3 regions of the Mesorhizobium sp. M1A.F.Ca.ET.072.01.1.1 genome follow, and region 1 is predicted to be linked to each of the others. Evidence: predicted binding sites of a transcription regulator. Region 1 holds the regulator's gene; each other region holds the start of a gene.
What was found. The regulator LexA, encoded in region 1, represses DNA repair genes until DNA is damaged. The targets are predictions, from matches to a motif close to TGTTCNNNNTGTGTTCNG.
Positions count from the first base shown of each region.

Region 1 (3,274 bases):
CTGGTCGCCGGCACGGTCATGCTTCTGCTGCGCGGCGCCTTTGCGCTGTTCCCGGATTTTTCGTCACGCCGGCCGGTGAAGAAACATGCCGCGGCAATCGCGCTTATGTCGATCGCCGCCTATCTCGTCATCTCCGGCGTGGTGGTCGCCGCCGAGCGAAGCTTCATCATGCTGGCCGTCATGCTGATCGCCGTGCTTTTTGACCGCGCCGCGCTGACGATGCGCAACTTGGCGATCTCGGCCATCGCCGTCATTCTGGTGTCGCCGCATGAAGTGGTTGGCCCGAGCTTTCAGATGTCGTTCGCGGCAACCGCCGCTCTTGTCGGCGCCTATGCCGGCTGGTCCGACTACCGCGCCGGCAAGGTGAGAGCGCCGCCGGCAAAGCGTTCGTTCCTGCGGTTCATGTCGCATAAACTGGCAGTCGGAGCAGGTGGCGCCGCAATGACGTCGATCATTGCCGGAAGTGCCACAGCGCTGTTTGCCATCTGGCATTTCCAGCGCGTCTCGCCGCTCAGCCTGCTGGCCAATCTCGCGATCATGCCGATCGTCACGGTCGTGATGTTTCTCGCCGTCGCCAGCGCGGTCATGATGCCGTTCGGCTTCGACGGGCCCTTCCTCTATTTGATGGGCAAGGGCCTGACGGCGATGATCGCGATCTCGGCGTGGCTTTCGGAGTGGTCGCCGGTCGATGCCGTGGGCCTGATCTCGATCCATTCGGTGCTGCTGGCGACGATCGCGCTCGTCATCGCCACGATGGCGACTACCTGGCTGAGGCTGGCCGCAATTCCTTTGGCAGTCGCGGCCGTCATGATCATCCCGCAGGTGCGCACGCCGGACCTGCTGATCTCGGAGGACGCGCATCTGGTGGCGATGCCGATCGGCGGCGGCGAACTCGCCGTCAATCGTGCCCGCTCCAACGAGTTCACCACCGATAACTGGAAACGCGCGCTCAAGGCCGAAACGATCGTGCCGCCGGAGACATTCGCCAAGGGCACGCTGGACATAGCCGATCCCGTCGACTTGCCGCCTGGATCGCCCTTTTACTGCACGGGCGATCTCTGCATTGGCCGGCATCCATCGGGCGCGATCGTCGCGCTCGCCGAGAACCGCGAAGCTTCCCGACCTGCCTGCGACTTTGCAGACCTCATCGTCATCAACGACGCCACGGCCTACAATCCCTGCCGCGATCCACGTATCCTCGTCGTCACCAAGCGGCAGCTCGCGCGCGACGGCAGTGCCGCCGTCTTCTTCGATCCGCAATCGGCGACGGCGCGAGCATCCATTCAATACGCCGTCGAAAAACCGTACCGCCCTTGGCACGAACAGCGGCGCTACTCGCGTGAGGCGAGGGGGTTAGCGCCTTACAAGAAGCCCGAGAAGCCGGAAGCCAAGCCGCAGCCCCCTCAGTAGCGGCGGATGAGCCCCACCAGCTTGCCTTGAACCTTGACGCGATCGGGACCAAAGATGCGGGTCTCATAGGCCGGATTGGCAGCCTCGAGCGCGATGGAGGCGCCCTTGCGGCGGAAGCGCTTCAGCGTCGCCTCCTCGTCGTCGACCAGCGCCACGACGATCTCCCCGGGGCTCGCAGTGCTGGCGTTGCGGATGATGACCGTATCACCATCGAAGATGCCGGCCTCGATCATCGAGTCGCCTTTGACCTCGAGCGCGTAGTGCTCGCCGCCCGCGATCATGTCCGGCGGCACTGTGATCGAATGCGTCTGGTGCTGGATGGCGTCGATCGGCACGCCGGCGGCAATGCGACCCATCACCGGGATGGAGACGGCTGAAACGGCGTCGTCGTCATTGCTGGGCGTCGGCGTGCGGGCGGGCGCCGCCGGTTTGATCTGGCGGCCGAGATTGCCTTGGCCACCCTGGATGACGCTCGGCGAGAATTTCTTCGCCGCATTGAGGCCGGGCGCGATCGAGTCAGGCAGGCGCAACACTTCGAGGGCACGCGCCCGGTTCGGCAGCCGGCGAATGAAACCGCGCTCCTCCAGCGCCGTGATCAGGCGGTGGATGCCCGATTTCGAGGCAAGGTCGAGCGCTTCCTTCATCTCGTCGAAAGACGGCGGAATGCCACTTTCCTTGAGCCGTTCATGGATGAACATCAGCAGTTCATGTTGTTTGCGCGTCAGCATGGCGGCCCCCATGGGTTCTGAAACCAGAATCGAAAAACAAACCCAGAACAAACACTATCTGTTCCAGTTGTGTTCCGCAACCGTTTAAAGTTTAGTGAATGTGTTGACGTTTTGTTCAGCGTAACATCAGAACGCTGCACTCCTCGCCGGCTTCAGCCGCCGGTGCGAAGGGTGGGCGCACGATCAGGCCATTGGCATCGGCGAGCAACCTCAACATCGAGGAATCCTGGATGCCGAACGGTGTTGCGATCAACGCCCCCGCATCTTCGCGGACCACGGCGCGCACATAGTCCTGCCTGAGATCGTTGGCGTGCATTGCGACGCCTAACCGGGCCGTGCGGATTTCCTGCCGGCAGGACCGGCCGCCCAGCCGCGCCAGAAGCGGCTTCAGGAACAGCTGCGAGCAGACCAGGCTTGCGACCGGATTGCCGGGCAGGCCGATGCAGCGAATGTCGCCGAGCCGGCCAAACATCAGCGGCTTGCCGGGACGCATGGCGATCTTCCAGAAGTCAAGCTGCATGCCTTCGCCGGTCAGCACGTCATGGATCAAGTCGTGGTCGCCGACGGAGGCGCCGCCAAGCGTGACGATGACGTCGGCGCCGGCCTTGACCGCCTTCTTGACCAGGGCCGCAATCGCGTCCTTGCGGTCGGCGGCGATGCCGAGGTCGAGCGCGCGCGCGCCGACCGACTGGGCCGTAGCTGTGACGCCATAGGCATTCGACGAGATGATCTGGTCGGGGCCGAGCGCGCTGCCCGGCGGCAGCAATTCGTCGCCGGTGGCGATGATGGCGAGCAGCGGCTGCCGCACCACGTTGAGACTCGGATGGTTGGCCGATGCCGCCAGCGAAAGCGCCGCCGGATCGAGCTGGCGGCCTTTTTCGAGGAGCAGGTCGCCCTCGCAGAAGTCGAGGCCGCGGCGACGGACGTTTCGTCCCTCCGCGGTCGGCTCGGTCACTTCGATGCCGCCGCCGCCGAGATCGCGGACATTCTCCTGGATAACGATGGTATCGGCGCCTTCGGGGAGCGGCGCGCCGGTGAAGATGCGCACGGCCTCGCCCTTGCCGACAGAGCCGGTGAAGCCACGCCCGGCGGGGGCCATGCCGATCACGGAGAGCCGGGCCGGCGCCGAGGCTACG
Region 1 covers NZ_RZSF01000054.1:19,003-22,276, reverse strand. The annotation lists gene EOA32_RS10810 (ComEC/Rec2 family competence protein) at 1-1,410, shown strand, start outside; gene lexA (transcriptional repressor LexA) at 1,404-2,138, opposite strand; gene glp (gephyrin-like molybdotransferase Glp) at 2,254-3,274, opposite strand, start outside.

Region 2 (3,274 bases), on a different contig from region 1:
AAGCGGGCAAGGCCGAGCGTCTCGTCGAGCGACGTCGCCATCGCCTCGACGATCTGTGAGGCGGCCGAAGGCCCGATGCCGGGCATCAACTGCAGCACCCGGAAGCCGGCGACCCTGTCGCGCGGGTTCTCGGCAAAGCGCAGCATCGCCAGCATGTCTTTCACGTGCGCGGCATCGAGGAATTTCAGCCCGCCGAATTTGACGAAGGGGATGTTGCGCCGCGTGAGCTCCACCTCCAGCGGCCCGCTGTGATGCGAGGCGCGGAACAGCACGGCTTGCGCCTTGAGCGCCGTGCCGGCCTCGCGCTCGGCAAGGATCGCCTGGCAGACATAATTGGCCTGCTCAGCCTCGTCGCGCACGCTTACCAGTTGCGGTTTGTGCGACGACCGGCGTTCGGTCCAGAGATTCTTGGTGAAACGCTCGCTTGCCTCGCCGATCACTTTGTTGGCGGCGGCCAGGATCGGCTCGGTCGAGCGGTAATTGCGCTCCAGCATGACGATCTCGGCGCCTTGCGCGAACTGTTTTGGGAAATCGAGAATGTTGCGCACTTCCGCGGCCCGGAAGGAATATATCGACTGTGCGTCATCGCCCACCACGGTCAAGCCCGCGCCGTCCGGCTTCAGCGCCAACAGAATAGAGGCCTGCAGCCGGTTGGTGTCCTGGTATTCGTCGATCAGCACGTGGTCGAAGCGGGAGCCAAGGTGAGCGGCGATCTCCGGCTCGGCCGCCATCTGCGCCCAGTAGAGCAAAAGGTCGTCGTAATCGAGCACGTTCTGCGCCTGCTTGGCCTCGACATAAGCCGCGAACAGCTCCTTCAGCTGTTCCGCCCATCCTGAGCACCAGGGAAAGGCCGAGCCCAGCACCTCGCCGAGCGGCGCCTGGGCGTTCACCGCCCGCGAATAGATCTGCAGGCAGGTGGCTTTGGTCGGGAAGCGGCTTTCGGTCTTGGAAAAACCGAGCTCGTGCCGGGCAAGGTTCATCAGGTCGGCCGAATCCTCGCGATCGTGGATGGTGAAAGCCGGATCGAGGCCGATCTGATCGGCATAGTCGCGCAAGAGTCTGGCGCCGATACCGTGGAAAGTACCGGCCCAGGAGAGCGCATCGGCGATGATCGCGGCATCGCGGCCCAGCACCTCGCCGGCGATGCGCTCGACGCGCTTTGCCATTTCAGCTGCGGCGCGGCGCGAAAAGGTCATCAAAAGGATGCGGCGCGGATCGGCGCCCTTGACGATGAGGTGCGCCACGCGATGCGCCAGTGTGCTGGTCTTGCCGGAGCCGGCGCCGGCGATCACCAGCAGCGGCGCGGCCACCTTGCCGTCGCCATGCACCACCGCCAGCCGCTGCTCGTCGTTCAGCCGGGCAAGATAGGCAGGAGTTTCGAAGGACGAATCACGGGCGGCGATGTTCATCGCCCATCAAGCATCGTTTCCGCTTTGTTCGCAATACAGCCAATCTCGCCCAAAGGCGGCCAAGTGGGGGATGCCCGGCAGGGCAGAGGGGACGCTGTACGCGCCGGCATGTGCTGGATAGGCCGGCCATCTTCCCAACAAGCGCGAGATTGGCCGATCTACCTTTTCGGCTCGACGCCCATCGCCGCCGACTGGCGCCGCAGCGACCGCCGATCGTCCGGCGGCGCGAGATCGCCGGACGCCTCCTCGATGATCCTCATCGTGACGCGATAGGCCGTGTAGCCGAACAGGCCGACGAGCAGCAGACGGATCATGACATCTCCTCGTGAGTTAACGAGGTTCAACCGGAGACAGGCGCGTTGGTTCCCGCCGGACGGCGCAACCAAACCGCCGCCGCCTCGTTTGCTTCGAAGAAAGGGGCGAACGAGAGGAGGTCGTCATGAAGAAACTTCCTGTGCTGCTGGCTCTCGCGGCAGGGCTCGGGCTCGCCGCCTGCGACAACAGCGTGCAGCCCACCAAGGCGCCAAGCGACACCGTCGACAAAAACCCGCAGGTCGATAAGAACCCGGTGCCGCAATCGACCACCGGCGGCGACCAGCCCGGCACGCCGCCGAAGCAATGAGAGCGGACGATGTTGTCGGGAGACGAAGCGGCGCCGCCGCAGAAGAAGGCCGGCGCTGCTTGGGAGGAAGCTGGAAAGCGCCGGCCAAGCGGGAAAATCAGGCCCGCCGCAGGACCAAAGATAGCTGAGTCTCTCCGCCGCGTCATGGGGCGATCGCGCTAGCCGGCTATAGCCTTCAAAGATCGGAGATTCTCAGGGGTGTGTTTGCGTCGCTTGCGCCGCCGCGTCACGCCATCGCGGCGCGCGCCAGCGGCACGTTGGCGATCTCCAGGTCCAGTTGGCGCTGCGTCAGCGCCGCTTCGGCCATGATCCACTGCTTGAACAGCTCGACCTTGCGGGCGCCAAGCGCCTTGATGGGGCTGACGAAATACCAGCCGGCGGTGTTGGGATGGTGGACCGCGAAGGGGGCGACCAGCCGCTCGGCTCGGATGTCGCTTGCCATATAGGCGCGGTTGGCGACCGCAAAGCCCATGCCGGCATTGGCCGCCTCGTAGGACATCATGCAGGAATCGAAATAGATGCTCTTGGTCTCGCCAAGCACGAAACTCGCGCCGGCAAAAGCCAGCCACGACTGCCAGTTCTGGGTGCAGGTGTCGGAGTGGAGCAGGGTGAAGTGCCTGAGGTCCTCCGGCGTCACCTTGGACAGCGGCTTATCGCCCAGCACCTCGCGGAACAGCTTGCGGCTGCACACCGGCGTCAGGTCCTCCTTGAACAGCAGCGCGGAGTTGAGGCCGGGGAAATTGCCGTCGCCATAGCGGATCTCGAGATCGTATTCGGAGGTCGCGAATTCATGCGTGGCATAGGAAGTCGAGACCCGCATCTCGATATCCGGATACTGCCGCTGGAAGGTGGAAAGCCGCGGAAACAGCCAGCGCGCCGCGAAGGTCGGCAAGACGCAGATCTTCAGCACATGCGCCTGGGATTGGCCGGTCGCCTCCATGCTGGCAGCCACGATCCGCTCCAGCGCCTCGCGCACGCGCGCCACGTAGGTCTCGCCTTCCGGCGTCAGCGACACCGCATTGCCGCCGCGCTGGAAGATCTTGAAGCGCAGCTGGTCCTCCAGGCTCTTCACCCGCTGGCTGACGGCGGAGGCGGTAATGAACTGCTCTTCGCCCGCGCGCGTGAAGTTGCGGTGCCTGGCGGCGCTCTCCACGATTTTCAGCGAGTTTAAGTTGACCTGGCTGAGCAGACGCACGGGGTTCGACCTTTAGCTATGCTTAAAGTAGCACCAGCATTCCTAAAT
Region 2 covers NZ_RZSF01000115.1:8,390-11,663, forward strand. The annotation lists gene EOA32_RS17385 (ATP-dependent helicase) at 1-1,409, opposite strand, end outside; gene EOA32_RS38650 (hypothetical protein) at 1,568-1,723, opposite strand; gene EOA32_RS17390 (hypothetical protein) at 1,849-2,031, shown strand; gene EOA32_RS17395 (LysR substrate-binding domain-containing protein) at 2,258-3,226, opposite strand.
Region 2: the regulator LexA is predicted to act here: its motif matches at 1,424-1,441, upstream of EOA32_RS17385 (ATP-dependent helicase).

Region 3 (3,274 bases), on a different contig from region 1:
CGCCACCTCGACGCCGCCCAACCGGAACGGCGCGAACGACGCCCTGTGCAGTCGAGCCACCGGGCCATGCGCCTCGATCGCGGTCCGGTGGCGGACCGTCGCGTAGCCCATATGCATTTCGAAGCCGTAATGCTCATGATGGCCGCCGCAGCCGCACATCATGCGGTCGCGCATCACCTTGGCGACGATCGAGGCGGCGGCGATAGATTGCGAGCGCTGGTCGCCCTTGATCAGCGCGCGTCCCTCGCAGGTGAGCCCTGGCGGCACGTCGCGGCCGTCCGCCAGCGCCAGTTTGGGCGGCAGCGACAGTCCGGCGGCGGCGCGGCGCATGGCTTCCAGGCTGGCTTTCAGAATGTTGCTGTTGTCGATGCCTTCGGCGCTGATCGAGGCCATCGAGACGCTGAGCGCCGAGCCCAGGATTTTGAGGAACAGCGCCTCGCGCTGCAGATGGGTGAGGCGCTTGGAATCGTCGAGCCCTTCGGGAATGTTGGCCGGGTTGAGCACCACGGCCGCCGCCACCACCGGACCGGCAAGCGGCCCGCGGCCCGCCTCGTCCATCCCCGCTACCGGCCACAGCCCCTCGGCCATCGCTTTCGTTTCAATCGAGAAGTCGGGCTTCTCGACCATTTCGAAGAGAAGCGGAGAATCGGAACGCGCGCGAGCCATGGTGCGGCGAGGTTCGCATCGGCTCCGATTCTCCGCAAGTCCCTCCGGGTCGGATGGGGCGTCGGACCGGGAGGGCACCGTCTCACGGCCGGGGGACTGGGCCGGACGGGATTCTTGAGCAATTTTAGGAAGAGTGCGTAGCGGGCCTTCCGTACGAAGTTACATCAAAACAGAGGGTTAGCGGATCGCAATCCGGGCGCAAAAGTCTGCCTCCGGAGTTGCCTTGGCGCCGGCCTTCGCGGCGGCATCGTCTTCACAGCAGCATCAACTGCTCGCCGACGCCGGAGCCTGCGACGAATTGGTCGGTCCGAAGCTGCCGCCGCTCGGCATTGAGGCCGAGCCGCTTGGCGGCGATCTCGAAGCGCCGGCCGATCTGCCAGGCATAGGGTCCGGCGCCCTTCATGCGCTTGCCCCATTCCGAATCGTAGTCCTTGCCGTCGCGCATCGAGCGGATCAGCGAAATCACATGCCGGTAGCGATCCGGATAATGGCGCAAGAGCCAATCCTTGAAGATCGGCGCCACCTCGAGCGGCAGACGCAGCACGACATAGCCTGCCTCCCTGGCGCCGGCGGCGCGCGCCGAATCGAGGATGCGCTCCATCTCCGGATCGGTGAGGCCGGGAATGATCGGCGCCACCATCACCGAGGCGGGGACGCCGGCATCCGAAAGCTGCCTTATCGCTTCCAGCCGCTTTGTCGGCGTCGAGGCGCGCGGCTCCATGGTTCTCGCCAGCATGCGGTCGAGCGTCGTCACCGACAGCGCCACCTTGGCGAGGCCGCGTTCGGCCATGCGCGACAGGATGTCGATATCGCGCGTCACCAGTGCCGACTTGGTGACGATGCCGACCGGATGGCCACGCGCCTCCAGCACCTCCAGGATCTCGCGCATGATCCGGTATTGCTTTTCGATCGGCTGGTAGGGATCGGTGTTGGTGCCGATGGCGATGGTGCGCGGCTGGTAGCCGGGCTTCGACAATTCCCTGTCCAGCATACGCGCCGCATCGGGCTTGGCAAAGAGCTTGGATTCGAAATCGAGCCCCGGCGACAGGCCCATGAAGGAATGCGTCGGCCTGGCAAAGCAGTAGACGCAGCCATGCTCGCAGCCGCGATAGGGATTGATCGAACGATCGAAGGAAATGTCCGGCGACTCGTTGCGCGTGATGATGGTGCGCGGCTTCTCGATCTGCACCTCCGTCTTGAACGGCGGCAGTTCCTCCAGCGAGTTCCAGCCATCGTCGAACACATGCCGGCTGACCGGCTCGAAGCGGCCGGACGGATTGATGCCCGCGGAGCGTCCGCGATTGCGGTCCGGCCGCACGCGCATGCCGCTCTGTTCTATCATTGCATTTGCCATCTCGGCTCTGCCTGCTCCGAAAGCGGCAATGTCGGCGCGCACGATCTGTTCCATTTTCGCCCTCTCCCAGGGACTGTCGGCAGGCTGTCGAATCGCTCTGTTCATGAAACTATTCCTATTTTACCGATGAGAACAAAGCAAGAACTTTCTCGTTCAGAAAGCGCAACTGGCGCAGCGCCGCGCTTTCCGCTATTCGGCTAAAATGCTCAGCGTCCTCATCGAAACCAGGAACGACGAAGAAGGCCTTGCCCGCACGCTGGCCTCGTTGATCGGCGGCGCGGTCGAGGGCGTGGTGCGCGACGTCATCGTCTGCGACACCGGCTCGACCGACCAGACGCATCGCGTCGCCGAGCATGCCGGCTGCCACCTCGTGGCCGGCGGCATCGCAACGGGCATCGGCCAGGCCAAGGGCGACTGGCTGCTGCTTCTGGAACCCGGCGCCCGGCTCGCCGAAGGCTGGATCGACGACGTCGTCGCTCACGCGGCGAGGCAGACGATGCCGGCGCGTTTTTCACGCGCCCGCGGCAATCGCATGCCGTTTCTGGTCCGGGTTTTTTCGGGCAACCGGGCTCTGGAGGAAGGGCTTGTCATCAGCAAGCGCCAGGCCACGGTGCTGGCGAAAAGCGCCCGGAGCGCCGAAGCCCTGGCGCGCGGCCTCGCCACCAGAAGGCTGAATGCCGAAATCTGGGTGGCGCCGCCGAAGTGAGCGCATGCCCTCCTTCTCTCCAGAAGGCGAAAAGAGAGAAAAAGGCCGCGAACTTTGCCGGCCCATTCTATTGTGCATTGCACAAAAACCTGCAGTGGATTAGCATCTGCTTGAAGCGGGACAATCGGGATTGGGTGACGATGAAGCGGCAGACGGCTGGCGCTTCGTCGAACGCCATGCATACAAGGAACCCGATGAACCTTGGTACTCCAGACAATTCAGGCGCGGCCAGCCTGGAGGCGATCGCTCGTAATGGCAGCCTGTTCAGGCGCATCGCCGTGCGCATCCCGACCTATCTGAAAGATCTACGCGAAAATCCGGCCTGGCTGCCGATGTTCGTGCTGGCACGCACCATGCCGGGGCGCCGCATGCACTGGCTAGGCGCCAGACGCGTCCGCCCGCTCGACAATGCGGGAGAGACGATGTTTGCCGGCGTCGATCGCGAGGCGGTGGTCGCGGCGCTTCGCTCCGATGGACTGTTTTCGGGGTTGACGCTGCCGTCGGCGATCCATGAGGAGATCGCCGTTTTTGCGCAGCGCACGCCCTGT
Region 3 covers NZ_RZSF01000385.1:1,095-4,368, forward strand. The annotation lists gene EOA32_RS32315 (ribonuclease HII) at 1-666, opposite strand, end outside; gene EOA32_RS32320 (PA0069 family radical SAM protein) at 920-2,074, opposite strand; gene EOA32_RS32325 (glycosyltransferase) at 2,223-2,726, shown strand; gene EOA32_RS32330 (hypothetical protein) at 2,921-3,274, shown strand, end outside.
Region 3: the regulator LexA is predicted to act here: its motif matches at 2,149-2,166, upstream of EOA32_RS32320 (PA0069 family radical SAM protein).